3 regions of the Micromonospora sp. NBC_00389 genome follow, and region 1 is predicted to be linked to each of the others. Evidence: riboswitches for the same ligand, from Rfam matches in the RefSeq annotation. Region 1 holds a riboswitch; each other region holds the start of a gene.
What was found. Region 1 has a riboswitch for cyclic di-AMP ahead of OG470_RS07735 (C40 family peptidase). Riboswitches for the same ligand answer to the same signal wherever they lie in the genome.
Positions count from the first base shown of each region.

Region 2: it holds a riboswitch for cyclic di-AMP, as region 1 does, so the genes downstream of both, OG470_RS36025 (coiled-coil domain-containing protein) here and OG470_RS07735 (C40 family peptidase) in region 1, are expected to answer to the same signal.
Region 3: it holds a riboswitch for cyclic di-AMP, as region 1 does, so the genes downstream of both, OG470_RS28980 (LysM peptidoglycan-binding domain-containing protein) here and OG470_RS07735 (C40 family peptidase) in region 1, are expected to answer to the same signal.

Region 1 is NZ_CP107947.1:1,621,658-1,627,292, reverse strand. Features, by position in the region: gene OG470_RS07745 (pyridoxamine 5'-phosphate oxidase family protein) at 42-599, opposite strand; gene dcd (dCTP deaminase) at 699-1,277, shown strand; gene OG470_RS07735 (C40 family peptidase) at 1,351-2,328, opposite strand; cyclic di-AMP (ydaO/yuaA leader) riboswitch at 2,404-2,540, opposite strand; gene OG470_RS07730 (IS982 family transposase) at 2,828-3,721, shown strand; gene OG470_RS07725 (N-acetylmuramoyl-L-alanine amidase) at 3,754-5,635, shown strand, end outside.
Region 2 is NZ_CP107947.1:7,640,271-7,645,905, reverse strand. Features, by position in the region: gene OG470_RS36035 (SRPBCC family protein) at 1-365, shown strand, start outside; gene OG470_RS36030 (hypothetical protein) at 478-1,053, opposite strand; gene OG470_RS36025 (coiled-coil domain-containing protein) at 1,172-2,236, opposite strand; cyclic di-AMP (ydaO/yuaA leader) riboswitch at 2,242-2,373, opposite strand; gene OG470_RS36020 (cation diffusion facilitator family transporter) at 2,517-3,434, opposite strand; gene OG470_RS36015 (HelD family protein) at 3,541-5,635, opposite strand, start outside.
Region 3 is NZ_CP107947.1:6,099,156-6,104,790, forward strand. Features, by position in the region: gene OG470_RS28960 (GNAT family N-acetyltransferase) at 1-303, shown strand, start outside; gene OG470_RS28965 (GNAT family N-acetyltransferase) at 300-812, shown strand; gene dinB (DNA polymerase IV) at 895-2,082, shown strand; gene OG470_RS28975 (hypothetical protein) at 2,192-2,545, shown strand; gene OG470_RS28980 (LysM peptidoglycan-binding domain-containing protein) at 2,630-3,301, opposite strand; cyclic di-AMP (ydaO/yuaA leader) riboswitch at 3,302-3,470, opposite strand; gene htpG (molecular chaperone HtpG) at 3,759-5,635, opposite strand, start outside.

The DNA.
Region 1 (5,635 bases):
GCACCGGCGTCTTTCCCCAGGACCGGGTCGGTGGGCCGCGGTCAGGCGGCCGATCGCTGGACGTCACGGCTGCGACGGACCGGGCGGCTCTGCGGTAAGGCGGTCTGCTCGGACGCCGCGGGCGGGGCGTGCGGGTCGAGCCAGACCTGAACGGCCGGCCCACCCGGAGCGCCACCCGGGACACCGGCGCTGTGCTGCTCGCGGCGGGCCAGCATCGCCACGTCGACGGTGAACTCGAACAGCCGCCAGTCGACCTGCGGGGCCGCCCGGGCACTGCGCGCCAACTGGGCCACCCGGGCCGGGTCGGTCACCGGCCAGGCGCGCCCCGCCACGTACGCCTCGTCGTCGCTCTCCTCTGGGGGGAACGAGTGCAGCGCGTAGCGGCCGTCCCGTTCGAGGTCGCGACGCTTGGGCGAGTCGACGATGAAGCAGAACAGCCCGTCGTCGGTGATGACCGGGGAGACCGGATGGACCCGGGGCCCGCCGTCGGCGCGGACCGTGGCCAGGTAGCCGAAGCCCGGCCCGTATTGCTGGAGGAGAACGCGGATCCCGTCGGCGAGTCGGGGCTCGTCGGCGGCGAAATCGGACCAGGAAGCCATGCAGGCATTCTATCGAACAAATGTACGAGTAGCGACCTCGACGCGCTGGTCACCGGCACCGGATCCGGCCGTTACCGCCAACGCCGCTATGGTGGTCCGATGCTGCTCTCCGACCGCGACCTGGTCTCCGAGATCAAGGCCGGCACGCTGGGCCTGGAGCCGTTCGAGCCCACCCTGGTCCAACCGTCCAGCATCGACGTACGACTCGACCGGCTGTTCCGGGTCTTCAACAACCATCTCTACACGCACATCGACCCCGCCATGCAGCAGGACGACCTGACCTCGGCGGTGGAGGTGCCGGACGGCGAGCCGTTCGTGCTGCACCCGGGGGAGTTCGTGCTCGCCTCGACGCTGGAGGTCATCTCGCTCGGCGACCAGCTCGCCGGCCGACTGGAGGGCAAGTCGAGCCTGGGCCGGCTCGGCCTGCTCACGCACTCCACCGCTGGGTTCATCGACCCGGGCTTCTCCGGTCACGTGACGTTGGAGCTGTCGAACGTGGCGAACCTGCCGATCACCCTCTGGCCGGGCATGAAGATCGGGCAGCTCTGCATCTTCCGGCTCTCCTCGCCGGCCGAGCACCCGTACGGCTCGGTGGTCTACGGCTCGCGCTACCAGGGTCAGCGCGGGCCGACGCCGAGCCGCGCCTGGCAGAACTGGCGCGCCTGGCCCACCCGCTGACTCGGTAGGGCACGACGGACAGACGACGAGGGCCCGCCGCGACGGATCGCGACGGGCCCCCGATCATCCGGGATCAGCCCGGGCGGCCGTAGCTGTGGATCGGGCCGTCGTCGACCTTCTTCATCTTGACGGGTTGGCCGGCCTGCGAGGCGTGCACAACCCAGCCATTGCCCACGTACATCCCGACGTGGTGGATGTCGCTGTAGTAGAAGACCAGGTCACCGGCGCGCAGGTCGGCCCTGCTGACGTCCTTGGTCACCCGGCTCTGCTGGGCGGCGTTGTGCGGCAGCGACACCCCCGCCTTGGCCCAGGCGGCCAGCATCAGCCCGGAGCAGTCGTACGAGTTCGGGCCCTCGGCGCCCCAGACGTAGGGCTTGCCGATCTGGGCGCAGGCGAACTTCACGGCCACGCCGGCACCGCCGCCGGGGTAGCTGGCCGGGCAGGGCGCCGGACGCAGCGGACCGCCGCCGCCGTTGCCGTACACCTTGAGGCGCAGCTTCTGCAGCCGGTCGATCTCCTCGTTGATCTGCTTCTTCTTCGCGGCCAACTGGGCCTCGGTCCGGGTCAGCTGGGTCACCATCTCGTCCAGCGGCGCCTTCTGCCGGGACAACTCGTCGCGCAGGTCGGCGACCTGCCGGACGTCCTGCTGCTGGTTGTGCGCGAACCGGTCGAGCATCTCAAGCTGCCCGACCACCTCGCTGGGCGACCGGCTGCCCAGCACCGCGTTGACGGTGGAGACGTTCTCGCCCTTGTACGCGCGGACGGCGAGGGCGCTGACCTTGTCCATGGCAGCGTCGACCTGGCGCTCCAGTGGGGCGATCCGGGCGGCCAGCGCGTCGGCCTGCTTGCGCTTGACGGCCAGGTCGGCCCGGGTGGCGTTGTGCCGTTCGATGATCGGTTCGAGCTTGTTCCAGTCGGCGTCGATCTGGCGCTCGATCTCGGCGACGGACGGGTCCGCGTGGGCCGCCGTGGCGCTGCCGGCCAGGACGACGGCGACGCCGACCAGTGCGGCGAGAGCGGTGGTGAAGCGGGACCAGCGTGAGCGCGGCACGATCGACACCGGGCCGGCTGACGCCGACCGCTCGGACGACGGCCGCGGGGCATGGAGTGCCACCGGGTTCCGTACTCCTTCTTCCTGACCGCCTACCGGGTTAGCTGACGGGTTCGGGCGGGAAGTTGGCGCCCTACCGCGATGGCCGCGGATTCACCCCGGGAAAACCTGGGTCCCCGGTTCGCTCGGAAGCGACTCGGCGGTGTCGGTCCGTCACCACCCGGGCTGGGCGGACCTGCTATCGGGCCGACGAATGACCAGAGTAGAGACGGCTGTTACCGATCCGCAACCCGTGGGGCCGTGACACTCCGTACCGATTGGAAGGGGTCACGGACCGTACGCGAAGATTTCTTTCCGAACACTTCGATAGATGGAGATGTATTGACGCGAGCTCCCAGGCGGCGCGAAGGTGACCTCACCTGCACCCGCGATATCTAGACGAGTAAGTCCTAACCCTGATGGGGCTGCGGGCGCAGCGAAGGGTGTTGATGATCCGTTTGTGACGACAGACATCAACACCCTTCTAACCGCACTGTACGTGAAGATCGACGACTGGCTCGGGCGGCCTGCCCGGGCCGGTCGGCCACCGAAGCTGACCGATGCCGAACTGCTGACGCTGGCCGTGGCGCAGGTGTTGCTCGGAGTGCGGTCCGAGGCTCGCTGGCTCCGGTTCGTACCCGCGCATCTGCCCGGGGCGTTTCCCTACCTGCCGGGCCAGTCCGGGTACAACAAGCGACTACGCGCGGCACTGCCCCTGCTGAAGCGAGCGATCCGGGTGGTGGCCGCGGACACCGACCTGTGGACCGACGAGGTGTGGCTGGTGGACTCCACCCCCGTCGAGTGCGCCCGCTCCCGCCCCACGGTCAAACGCTCACGGCTGGCTGGCTGGGCCGGCTACAGCTACTGCGCCTCACACTCACGCTGGTTCTGGGGCTTGCGCCTGCACCTGATCTGCACCCCGGCCGGGCTGCCGATCACCTGGGCCCTGGCCGACCCCAAACTCGACGAGCGGCAGGTCCTCACCGCCATCCTGGAACACGACCCGGACCTGCTGGATGGCCGTCCCAGCCCGCTGATCATCGCCGACAAGGGATACGTCTCCGCCGAGCTGGACCGCTGGCTAGCCGAACGCGGGCTACGGCTACTACGGCCGTCATACCGCAACCGCACCCCACGCCCCGACGAACACCTACTCAAACCCATCCGGCAACTCATCGAATCGGTCAACCACACGTTGAAAAGCCAACTCGACCTGGAACTCCACGGCGCTCGCAGCATCGAAGGCGTCGGCGCCCGCGTTGCCCAGCGCCTCCTGGCCCTGACCGCCGCCATCTGGCACAACCGCAGCACCGGCCAACCCGTCACCCGGTCCCTGATCGCCTACGACCACTGACCAGCATTAGGACTTACTCGTCTAGGGGTTCGATGCACCACTCAACCCTGTCGACCGGCCGGCGCGCACTACTCGCCGCCGCCGTGGTCGCCGCCGCGACCGCGGTGCCGCTACCCTCGGACCCGGCCGCCGCCGCGCCCACCGCCGATCGCCAGCAGCAGTACGCCGCCGCGGCGACCGAGTACGGCGTGCCGACCGTCGTGCTGCTCGGCGTCTCCTATCTGGAGTCCCGCTGGGACAGCAACGCCGGCACACCGAGCACCAGCGGCGGCTACGGCCCGATGCACCTGACCGACGCCCGGCACGTGGCCGCCCTACCCGGCGGCCACCACGACGCCGGCACCGAGGACCCGCGTGGCGACGACTCCCGCCCCGCGAGGGTGCAAGCGCCCCGGCCGGCCGAGGACCCCGCGCCGCCCGCCGCCGCGTTGCAGACCGTGGACGCCGCCGCCGCGCTGACCGGCGCCGCCCCCGAGGCACTGCGCACCGATGCGGGCGTCAACATCCGGGGTGGGGCCGCGCTGCTGGGGGCGTACCAGCGGGAGCTTGGCGCGCCCGTCGGTGCCGACACCGACCCGGCGGCCTGGTACGGCGCGGTGGCCCGCTACGCCGGCGCGGACAGCGCCGACGCCGCGGCGGCCTTCGCCGACGAGGTCTTCACCACCATCGGCGCCGGCGAGTCCCGGGTGACCGACGACGGCCAGCGGATCACACTGCCGGCCCGCGCGGTGCAGCCCGAGCGTTCCTGGCTGGGCCGGCTGGGCCTGCGCCGGCTGGCCCGCCCGGACGGGCTGGAATGTCCCCGCACCATTTCCTGCGAGTGGATCCCGGCGCCCTACGAGGCATTCGGCGACGGGGACTACGGCAACCACGACCTCTCCGACCGGCCCGCGCGGCAGAAGATCGAGTACATCGTCATCCACGACACCGAGGCGAGTTGGGCGACCACCCTGCAACTCGTCCAGGACCCGACCTACGTGAGCTGGCACTACTCGCTGCGCTCGGTCGACGGGCACATCGCCCAGCACGTGAAGACCAAGGACGTCGGCTGGCACGCCGGCAACTGGTTCGTGAACGCCAAGTCGATCGGTCTGGAACACGAGGGCTTCGCGGCGCAGGGCACCTGGTACACCGAGGCGATGTACCGGACCTCGGCGAAGCTGGTCCGGCATCTCGCGCTGCGACTGGGCATCCCGCTGGACCGCCAGCACATCATCGGCCACGACAACGTGCCCGACACCGTCGCCTCGACCGTGCGTGGAATGCACTGGGATCCGGGCCCGTACTGGGACTGGACGCACTACTTCGACCTGCTGCACGCGCCTCGGCTGGACACCGGCACCCCGGCCACCGGGCTGGACCGGATCGGCCCGGACTACGCCACCAACCAGCCGGCGTTCACCGGCTGCGTCACCGCCGGCGTGCCCTGCGTGCCGCGCGGCTCCTCGTCGGTGGTGCTGCGCAGCGCACCGTCCGCGGACGCGCCGCTGGTCAACGACGTCGCGCTCCGCCCGGACGGCACCCCGAACACGATGGCCGTGTCGGACCACGGCGCCCGGGCATCCGCCGGGCAGACGTACGCGCTCGCGGGGCGGCAGGGCGACTGGACGGCGATCTGGTACCTCGGGCAGCGGGCCTGGTTCCACAACCCGGCGTCCGCGCCGACCGCCAGCTGGACCGTCGGCGTGGTGGCCACGCCGAAGCCCGGACAAGCCACCATCCCGGTGTACGGGCGGGCGTACCCGGAGCAGGCCGCGTATCCGGCCGGGGTGCCCTACCAGGCGATCTCGCCGCTGCAGTACACACTGGCCGCCGGGCAGCGGTACGCCGTCGGCGCGGTGCTGGCCGGCGAGTACTACCGGGCCACCACGTTCGACGGCTCCTCGCCGGGCGACTGGACGGTGATCCGCGGCG
Region 2 (5,635 bases), 1.9 Mb from region 1:
CGCTGATCGTCCGGGTCCGCAGGCTGCCGCCACGGCCCGGTGCCCGGGCCAGCTACGCGATCAGCGACCGGCTGGTGGCCGGCCCGCTGCACTTTCGCACCACCTACCAGGCGGACGTGCTGATCAGCGAGGACGACGAGATCGTCACGGTGGCCCGCCAGTGGCCGGCCACCACGGTGCACAACCACACCCGGCTGCGTGCCGAGCCGGACGGCCTGGTCCGGATCGATGTCGAGATCACCCTGACCGCACCAGCTCGGTTGTTTCGGTACGCGTTCCGCCAGGCCCGCGCGGCCCACCTGGCCCTGGCCACCCGCCTCGGCGCGGCCCTGGACCGCCCCGACGACCCCCCACCCCCCACCTGACCCCACCCCGCGCCCCCGCTCACACCGCGCCCCGCGCCGCGCCCCGCGCCCGCGCCCGCGCCATGATCGCGCTCGATCCTGGATGTAGTGGCCTGCTTCGGCTTGGAGGCCACTACATCCTGGTTGTAGCGCGATCATGGGCGGCCCGGCCTTCGATGGTGGGCCGTGCGCCGGGCCCGGCGCCCTGCCGATCACGGCCGGTCCGGCCGGCGGCGGTGGGCCGCGCGACCGGTCGTCGCCCCCACGGCTTGTACGTGGAGAGCACCGTCGCAATGATCATCAGGCTGGTCGACACCGCGGGTGCGATCACCAGGTCGGCGCGATCCCGGGCGGGCAGGGCGACGCCCAGCGCACCGGCGTGCCGCAGGTTCGGGGTGAGCAGGAACAGCACCAGGCCGACCATCACCGTGGTGATCACCAGCTTGGTCAGGACCCAGCGGTAGCGCAGCAGGCCCCACGGGGTGAGCACTGCGCTGGCCACGCCGACCAGCCAGACCAGCACGCTCAGCGGAGCGAACAGCACGGTGCCGACCAACGCGGCGGCCGGGTAGACGACGGCCGGGTCGGCACCGCGCAGCGCCGCGACGCCGAGGGTGAGCAGCACCAGGTCGGTGCCGAGCCAGCCGAGCGACGTGACCAGGTGCAGGGTGAGCAGCGCCTTGCGGGCGGTGGGCGGTAGTCGACGCATACGAGCGATGCTGCCGCCGGACCCGGCCGGGGTCGTCCGACCGCCGGCGACATCCGGGGTACGCCCGCTGACGTACTCCGGCCGGCGCCCCGCTCAGCGGGGCGCCGGCCGGGTCGGGTCAGTACACCGACAGGTGTACGTGGTTGGTGTGGTCGCTGGACGGGTCGCCACCCGCCCCGCTGTACGACTTCCACCCGCTGCTGGGCAGCCAGATCTGCCGGTACCAGATCACGTACAGCACGGCGAGCCGGTCGGCGTTGCGGATGAAGTAGGCGGCCAGGTTGTTGCCGTACGTCTTGTCGCCGCCGGTGGCGTCCCCGCCGAAGCCGTTCGTCTGCGCGGCGAAGTCGCAGGCCCGGCCCTTCGGGTGTTCACCGGAGCCGCCGGAGCGGTGGCAGGACACGTACCGGGTGAAGCCGGCGGCCTTGGCCTGGTTGAGCGCGTGCAGGGTGCGCGGGGTGATGCAGCCGGTGGCCGGGGTGGGGTCGTTGACGCTGCACGACTCGGACGGCCAGGAGCCGTCGGAGTTGCGCGGCGCGGCCTGGGCGTTGGCGGCGGAGGTGCCCCGGTTGGAGCCGCTGTCGGCCGTGGTCTGGGGCTTGGTGGTGGCCACTTTCAGGGCCCGTTCGGCCTGGTCCTTGCGCTTGGCCATCACGGTGACCTGCTTGCGCTGTTCGCGGATCTCGCCGTCCAGGGCCACCCGGGTGCGGTTGGCCTCGTCCTTGGTGGCGAGCAGTTCGCGCAGCACCCGGTCCTCGTTGGCGGCGACCGCGTCCAGCGCGGCGGCCCGGTCCATGAAGCCCTCCGGGGTGTTGCTGTTGAGCAAGGCCGACATCGTGCCGAGCCGGCCGGTGCGGTAGGCCACCCCGGCGATCTCGCCGACCTTGCCGCTGCGTTCGGTCAGCTCGGTCTCGGTGGTCTTCAGTTGGGTGGTGAGCTGCTGCTGCCGCTGGACGGAGGTGTCCAGGGCGCGCTTCGCGTCCAGGTAGCCCTTGCTGGCCGCCTCCAGTTGGGCCCGCAGCGCCGGGGTGCCACCCTCCTCGTCGCCGTCGGGTGCCGCGGCGGCCCGCAGGGCGGTCTGGGGAGCGGCCGAGGCGGCGCCGGCCGGGAGTGCGACGCCGAGGGCGAGCATCGCGACGATCAGGGCCGCCAATCGGGCGGCGGGCGGTCGTGCTGGTGCCACTACGCATGTCCTTCCGTCAGCCGCCGACCGGGTTAGCTGACGGGTTCGGGACGGAAGATCCCTACCGCTGACGCGGATGCACCCCAGGAACATGGTTCCCCGGTTCGCCCGCTCGGGCGATTAGGCGGCGGCCGCCACCGGCGCCGTTAGGGCGCCGCTGGGTGGAGGCCGGGACCGAGCCTACCGGGGCCGGTGGGACTGATGCAGCCGATGTGACGGACGGTGCGTGCGTCGTCACGGTAAATTCGGGCGAAGTTGAGGAAAGCTCCAGAAAAAGGCGTTACCACCGGATCGAACCGCAGGCCCCAGGGGCGGCGCCGGGCTCGATCTGCAACGTCGCGTGCTCGATCCGGAAGTCTTCGTGCAGGGCGGTACGCGCCGCGGTGAGCACCGCGCCGACCTCCGCGTCGGGCGCCATCGTCAGGTGTGCGGAGGCCACCTCCATGCCCGAGGTGAGCGTCCAGACGTGCAGGTCGTGCACCTCGACCACGCCGGGCACCGCGGCCAGCCGGTCGTGCACGGCGGTCACCTGGAGGTGTTCCGGGGCGGCCTGCACCAGGATGCGGACCGCGGCCCGCCCCAGCCGCCAGGTGCGCGGCAGGATGAACACGCCGATGGCGACCGCGACGAGCGGGTCGGCCCACCACCAGTCCGTGACCTGGATGAGCAGCGCCGCGCCGATCACGCCGAGCGAGCCGAGCAGGTCGCCGAGCACCTCCAGGTAGGCGCCCTGGAGGTTGATGCTCTCCCGGGCACCCGAGCGGAGCAGGGCGAAGGCGGCCAGATTGGCGAGCAGGCCGAGCGTGGCCACCGCGAGCATCGGGCCGGCCAGCACCTCGTGCGGGTCGCCGAACCGGCCGATCGCCTCGATCACCACGTAGACCGCCACGCCGGAGAGCAGGACGGCGTTGGCCAGTGCGGCGAGCACCTCGAGCCGGTAGAGCCCGAAGGTGCGCTGCGGGTCGCCCGTGGTTCGCTGGGTGGCGGTGATCGCGGCGAGCGCCATCCCGATGCCGAGCACGTCGGTGAACATGTGCCCGGCGTCGGAGAGCAGGGCCAGTGAGCCGGTGTGGAAGGCGGCCACCGCTTCGACCACCATCAGGGCGGCGAGCAGCCCGAACGCCGTCCAGAGTCGGCCCCGGTGCTGGTGCGCGGCGTTGGCGACCGACGCATGGTGGTGGTCATGACCTGCGCCCACGAAACCACCCTCCGCCGTCGGTCCGGATTTGGTCAAATGTATGCGCACATCGCTATGTATGCAAGTGTAAGGCCGGCGGTCGCCCGGTGAGGGCTACCGCCGCAGGTCAGCCGATCGGGTCGATGGTGGTGAGCCGCTGAGTGGCCCGGGAGAGCGCGACGTAGAGGGTGCGCACGCCCGCGCCCGGATCCGCCCGGATCTCGCTCGGGGCGACCAGCACCACCCCGTCGTACTCCATGCCCTTGGCCTCCAGGCTGGTCACCACCTGCAGCCGCGGCGCGCCGAGCACGCCGAGCCAACCGGCGACCTCGTCGCGGCGGGGGACCGGCGTGATCACCCCGACCGTGCCCTCGACCTCGGCCAGCAGGCCGGTGGCCGCCTCCACGATCGCGGTCTCCAGCGCGGTGGGGGGCACCACCAGCTCGACCGGATCGACCCCGGTGGAGCGGACGGCTGTCGGCAGCAGCAGGTCGGGGTAGAGCCGGCGGATCTCCGCCGCCGCCACCGCGAAGATCTCCGACGAGTTGCGGTAGTTGGTGGTCAGCGTGAAATCGTGCCGCTTGCGCCGGCCCAACGCGTGGTCACGGGCCCGGTCCAGCTCCTCCGGGTCGCCGGTCCACGCGGTCTGCGCCGGATCGCCCACCACGGTCCAGGAGGCCAACCGGCCGCGCCGGCCGATCATGCGCCACTGCATCGGCGAGACGTCCTGTGCCTCGTCCACCACCACGTGCGCGTACTCCCGGTAGTCCGCCGGACGCTCCCGGGCCGACGCCCGGGCGGCCCGCTGCCGGTCGGCGAAGGTGCTCAGCTCGCGAACCCCGCCAGCGAGCTGGAACGGGTCGCGCCGCGCCCGGGCCGGCTGTGCCGGCTTGCCGAGCAACGCGTCCAACTCGTCCAGCAGCGCCACGTCGGCGATGGTCAGCCCGGCGTCGTCCAGGCCCTGGTACGCGGCGCTGAGCAGCCGGATCTCCGCCGTGGAGAGGATCCCGCCGGCGTACCGGTGCAGCCGGTCCGGCCGGGCCAGCCAGCCGAGTACGTGCCGGGGGTGCAGCCGCGGCCACCACGCCTTGAGGAACTCCCGGAACTCCGGCCGCTCGGCGATCTCCGCCTCGAACGCCGGCTGCTCCGGCAGTCGGAGGTTCATCCGCCGGGCCTGCGCCCAGAGCGCGGCGAAGACCCCGTCGAAACCGGCCCGGCGTACCTCGTTGCGTCGGGCGCCCCGGTGCAGCACGCGGTCCCGGATCCCGTCCAGCTCGGCCCGGTCCAGCCGCAGCAGTCCGCCCCGGTAGAGCAGCCGCAGCTCGCCCGGACCACCCGGCACCGCGTCCCGGACCGCCCGCTCCAGCACCCGGCGCATCCGCAACGAGCCCTTCACCGAGGCCACCTCGGGCGGGTCGGTGCGGGTGGCGGTCATCCCCGGGAAGAGGGTGCCCAGCGAGTGCAGGGTCGCGGTGTCCTCACCGAGCGAGGGCAGCACCGAGGCGATGTACTCGACGAAGACCGAGGACGGGCCGACCACCAGGATGCCGCCCCCGGCGTACCGGCTGCGGTCGGAGTAGAGCAGGTACGCGGCCCGGTGCAGGGCCACCGCCGTCTTGCCGGTGCCCGGGCCGCCGGCGACGATCGTCACCCCGGAGCCGGGCGACCGGATCGCCTCGTCCTGCTCCTGCTGGATGGTCGCCACGATGTCGCGCATGCCCCGGCCGGTGGCCCGGGACAGGGTGGCCAGCAGCGCGCCGTCGCCCACCACCGTCATCCCCTCCGGGGCGGCGGTCGGGTCCAGCAGGTCGTCCTCGATCCGGGTGACCCGCTCGTTGCGGGACTGGATCGTGCGGCGGCGCACCACGCCCTGCGGCTGGGCCGGGGTGGCCTGGTAGAAGGCGGCGGCGGCCGGCGCCCGCCAGTCGACGACCAGCGTGGTGGCGTCCTCGTCGCGGATGCCGAGCCGCCCGACGTGCAGCACCTGTCGGTCCCGCAGGTCCAGCCGGCCGAAGACCAGCCCCTCGTGCTCGGCGTCCAGGGTGTGCCGCCGTTGCGCGGCGTGGAAGACCATCGCGTCGCGCTCGACCAGCGCGCCGAACGTGCCCACCCGGGCCATCCGGTAGCCGTCCCGCTCGGCGCGGACCGCCGATTGCCGTAACTCGGCCAGTCGGGCGTACACCCGGTCGAGGTGCCGTTGCTCGACGGCGATCTCCTGCTCC
Region 3 (5,635 bases), 3.4 Mb from region 1:
GGTCAGCCGGTGGCGCTCGGCCTGGGGCCGCTCGGTGTGCTCCCCGGCTGGCAGCGGCGTGGGGTCGGCACGGCGCTGATGCACGCGGTGCTCGGTGCGGCCGACGCCCGGGACGAGCCGCTGGTGGTGCTGCTCGGGCACCCCGACTACTACCCCCGGTTCGGGTTCCGGCCCGCCGTCGAGTTGGGCGTCACCCCGCCGCAGCCGTGGGGTCCGCAGTACTTCCAGGCCCGCCCGCTGAGCGCCTGGCGGGAGTCGATCCGCGGCGAGTTCCGCTACGCCGCCCCGTTCGACGACCTGTGAGCCGTCCGCTCATCCGGCGGCGGCGCGCCACCGACCTCGACGGATGCGTCGCGGCGCTGGCTCTGGTTCACCAGGCCGACCGGTACCCGCTGAACTGGCCCGCCGACCCGCACCGCTGGCTGCGCGAGCCTCGCCCGGCGCGCGCCTGGGTCGCCATCGACGACGACGGGACCGTCGTCGGGCACGTGGCGGTGCAGCGGATGCCCGACCGGGCGGACGTGCCGCTCGCTCGGCCGACGGCCGAGGTGGCTCGCCTCTTCGTGCTGCCGGCCGCCCGAGGTCGGGCGCTCGGCAGCGCACTGCTGGCCCGGACCCGGCAGTGGGCGGGCGAGCGCGGGACGGACCTGGTGCTCGAGGTGGCCGACGGCGACGCGGCGGCCGCCGCCCTCTACGAGCGCACCGGGTGGCGGCGCACCGGCACCAGCACGGCATCGTGGACCGCCCCCGACGGCAGCGCGGTGTCGATGCACCACTACACGTTGTCACGCGACGCGACGCCGGAGCGTTAGGGCACCGCGACACCGCCTGGCCGCGCCGTCGCGTTCGCCCAGCTCACTGTGGTGATCATCCGCGCCATGCGAACATATGTACGTGTCGTCCGGGGCCAGCATCCTGCACGCCGACCTGGACGCCTTCTACGCGTCGGTCGAGCAGCGCGACGACCCGCGCCTGCGGGGGCGGCCGGTGATCGTCGGTGGCGGCGTGGTGCTCGCCGCCAGCTACGAGGCGAAGGCGCGAGGCGTACGCAGCGCGATGGGCGGCCAGCAGGCGCGCCGGCTGTGCCCGGACGCGATCGTGGTGCCGCCCCGGATGTCGGCGTACACGGCGGCCAGCCGGGCCGTGTTCGAGATCTTCCGAGAGACCACCCCACTGGTCGAGGGGCTCTCCATCGACGAGGCGTTCCTGGACGTCGGCGGCCTGCGCCGGCTGGCCGGGCCGCCGGCCGACATCGCCGAGCGGCTGCGCCGGGAGGTCCGCGAGCGGATCCACCTGCCGATCACGGTGGGCGTGGCCCGGACGAAGTTCCTGGCGAAGGTGGCCAGCGGGGTGGCGAAGCCGGACGGGCTGCTGGTCGTCGCGCCCGACGCCGAGCTGGCGTTCCTGCACCCGCTGCCGGTGGAACGGCTCTGGGGCGTCGGCCCGATCACCGCCGCGAAGCTGCGGGAACGACGGATCCGTACCGTCGGGGAGGTGGCCCGGCTCGGCGAGGCGGCGCTGGTGTCACTGCTCGGCGCCGGTGCCGGTCGACACCTGCACGCCCTCGCGCACAACCGCGACCCCCGGGCGGTCCAGGTCGGCCGTCGGCGCGGCTCGATGGGCGCGCAGCACGCGCTGAGCCGTACGCCGCACGCGCCGGCAGAGCTGGACGCCATCCTGGCCGGCCTGGTCGACCGGGTCACCCGGCGAATGCGGGCGGCCGGACGGTCCGGGCGCACGGTGGTGCTGCGGCTGCGCTTCGGCGACTACACGCGGGCCACCCGTTCGCACACCGTAGGCAAGGCGACGGCGGACACCACCCCGCTGCTCGCCGCCGCGCGGGCGCTGCTGCGAGCCGCACTGCCCGAGATCGACCGGCGGGGCGTCACACTGATCGGCGTCTCGGTGGGCAACCTGGACGACAACCCGGTCCAGCCCGAGCTGCCGTTCCACCGCGACCCGGGGGCGGAGTTGGACGCTGCGGTGGACGCTGTCCGCGACCGGTTCGGGTCGACGGCGCTGACCCGAGCGGTGCTGCTCGGCCGGGAGCCGGGCGTCGAGATGCCCCTGCTGCCGGACTGACCGAAGGGCGGTCGGCCTGCGATCAGAGACACATCGCAGCAGGTCGGCGGTTTAGCGGCCGGCTGATGGGGTGACTCTTGAGAGGAACAGCCTGACAGGGGGGACCACCATGCCCGACGACACCAGCAACCGTCCGAGCCGCCACGAGCAGCGTCCCGGCGACGTGACCGACCCGCTGCTCTGGCAGCTCGCGGTCGACGTGCTCAGCGCACACGAGCCGGACGAGGACGGCGCCTGCGGCAACCTGCTCTGCGCCGGCCAGCCGTGGCCGTGCGCCGCTCGCAGGAACGCTGAACAGTCGCTCCAGCTGTCCCGTGGTGCGACAGACGCACCGGCCACAGCCTCTGCCGAGCGGGGCGAGGATGGCACCGCAGACGCTGACTGGTCGGCGACGGACGCTCCGGCCCCGCGCCGCGCCTGGTCGGCCGGCTCGCGTCCAGGGGCGTCCGCCTCGGCCGCCTGACGACCACCTGCCGGGGCGCCCCTCCTCGACACACGCCTGCGGGCGCTCAACCGAACTCCGGTCGAGCGCCCGCAGGCTCGTGCGTCAGAGGCTGAGCCGTTGACCCGGGAAGATCAGACCCGCGTCGGCGCCGATCAGCTGTCGGTTGCCCTCGTACAGGGCCTGCCAGCCGCCGGCCACCCGGTGGGTCTGGGCGATCTCCGACAGCGTGTCGCCCGGCTTGACCAGGTACGTCTCGCCGCCCGTCGTCGGCGCGGTGCGCTGGTGGTTGCGGGTCGCCGGCTGCTCGCCGCGCGACGACCGCTCCTGCGGCTTGGTGGTCTTCGTCGACGACTTGCCGGTGGACTTCGTCGACGACTTCCCGGTCGACTTCGTGGCGGAGCCGCCCGACGAGCCGCCCTTCTTGCCGCAGGTCGGCCAGGCACCGATGCCCTGCCCGTCGAGCACCTTCTCGGCGACGGCGATCTGCTCACCACGGCTGGCCAGGTCGGCGCGGGCGGCGTACTTCTTGCCGCCGTAACCGGCCCAGGTGCTCTGCGAGAACTGCAACCCGCCGTAGTAGCCGTTGCCGGTGTTGATGTGCCAGTTGCCGCTGGACTCGCACTGGGCGATCGCGTCCCAGTTGACCGCGGCCTGGGCCGGGGCTGCCGGCCCGAAGAGGGCGACGGCCCCGGTGACCGCGCCGACGGCCAGCGTGCCGACGGCGACGCGGCGGGTGGTGACCCGTCGGTGACGGGGCGTGTATTCAGATGTCATGTGAGCTTCCTCCACGCCGACGAGGTGAGCTGTCGGGTTCGGGCCGAGGAGCCCGGCCGCGCGGTGGCGGCTTCACCCCGAGGTGACGTGCACCGAGGAACCTGGGTCCCCCGCTCCTGCCTGGATGACTGGCCGGCCGACCGGCGGCAGGATTTGGCGTACCGGTGGCGGTGTCCGCATCGGCGAACCTGACCGACGTTAGGCACCGTCGGTGACGATCGCCCACCCCCTGTGAACTTCTTCACCGGGGCACGCGGGGCGGTCCACGCAGCGGTTGCGGGCGACCGGAGACTGTGCAGTGACCATCATGGACCGTTTCCGACCAGGTCGTTGTCTCAGGCGACGTGGCGGAGCGCGGGAGTGTTCGCCCGCTGGGAGCGCGGGTAGCGGGCCACCGTGCGGCCCGGCCGGCGGAGCCCGTTGATCGGGCGGCCCGCCGGCCGGACGGGTCAACCGGTCAGAGGGTGCGGGCCAGCCGGTCGGCGAGCGCCCGGGTGAACCGGGCCGGGTCGGCCAGCTCGCCGCCCTCGGCGAGCACCGCCAGGCCGTACAGCAACTCGGCGGTCTCGGTGAGAGCAGCGGAGTCGCCGCCCTGCTCGTGCGCCTTGCGCAGCCCAGCGACCAGGGCGTGACCGGGATTGATCTCCAAGATCCGCTTCGTGGACGGGATCTCGTGTCCCATGGCCCGGTACATCTTCTCCAGGGTCGGGGTGAGATCGTGCGCGTCGCCGACGACGCAGGCCGGTGAGGTGGTCAGCCGGGACGACAGGCGGACCTCCCGGACGCTCTCGGCCAGCGTGGTGCCCAGCCAGTCGAGCAGTGCGGCGAACTCCTGTCGCTGCTGCTCACGCTCGGCCTCGGCCTGCTGCTTCTCCTCGTCGGTGTCCAGGTCGACCTCGCCCTTGGCGATCGAGCGCAGCGGGCGGCCGTCGTACTCGCCGACCCGCTCGACCCACACCTCGTCGACCTGGTCGGTGAGCAGCAGCACCTCGTGGCCCTTGGCCCGGAACGCCTCCAGGTGCGGGGAGTTCTCGATGGTGGCCCGGGAGTCGCCGGTGGCGTACCAGATGTCGTTCTGGCCGTCCTTCATCCGTGCGACGTAGCCGGCCAGGTCGGTGGGCTCGGCCGGGTCGTGAGTGGAGGCCACCGACAGGATCTCCAGCAGGGTGTCGCGGTTGTCGGTGTCGTCGATCAGCCCTTCCTTGACCACCGCGCCGAACTCGGTCCAGAAGGTGCGGTAGCGCTCGGGGTGGTTGACCTTGAGGTCCCGGACGGTGGCGAGGACCTTGCGGACCAGCCGGCGGCGGACGATCTGGATCTGCCGGTCCTGCTGGAGGATCTCCCGGGAGATGTTCAGCGACAGGTCGTGCGCGTCGACCACACCCTTGACGAAGCGCAGGTAGGTGGGGACCAGCGCCTCGCAGTCGTCCATGATGAACACGCGCTTGACGTAGAGCTGGACACCGCGGCGGCCCTGCGGGGCGAACAGGTCCAGCGGGGCGTGGCTGGGCAGGAACAGCAGCGCCTCGTACTCGAAGGTGCCCTCGCCCTTCATGTGCACGACCTCGAGCGGGTCGGCCCAGTCGTGGCTGACGTGCTTGTAGAACTCGTGGTACTCGGCAGCGTCGACCTCGTCGCGGGACCGCGCCCAGAGCGCCTTCATCGAGTTGAGGGTCTGCACCTCGCTGGTGGCGTCCGCGCCGTCGGCGCCGGGCCGCTCGACACTCATCCGGATCGGCCACGCGATGAAGTCGGAGTACCGCTTCACGATCTCCCGGATGGTCCACTCGGCGGTGTAGTCGTGCAGGTTGTCCTCGGTGTCGGCCGGCTTGAGGTGCAGCGTCACCGTGGTGCCCTGCGGCGCCTCGTCGACCGTCTCGATCGAGTACGTGCCCTCGCCGGCGGACTCCCACCGGGTGCCGCCGGTCTCGCCGGCCTTGCGGGTCAGCAGGGTGACCCTGTCGGCGACCATGAACGCGGCGTAGAAGCCGACGCCGAACTGGCCGATCAGGTCCTGCGAGGCGCGGGCGTCGGCGGACTCGCGCAGCTGGCGCAGCAGCTCGGCGGTGCCGGACTTGGCGATCGTGCCGATCAGCCCGACCACCTCGTCGCGGGTCATCCCGATGCCGTTGTCGCGCACCGTCAGGGTGCGGGCGTCCCGGTCGACCTCGATTGCCACGTGCAGGTCGTCGGTGTCGGCGGTGAGGTCCTTGTCGACCATCGTCGTCAGCCGCAGCTTGTCCAGCGCGTCGGACGCGTTCGAGATGAGTTCCCGCAGGAAGACGTCCTTGTTCGAATAGATCGAGTGGACCACCAGTTGGAGGAGCTGACGCG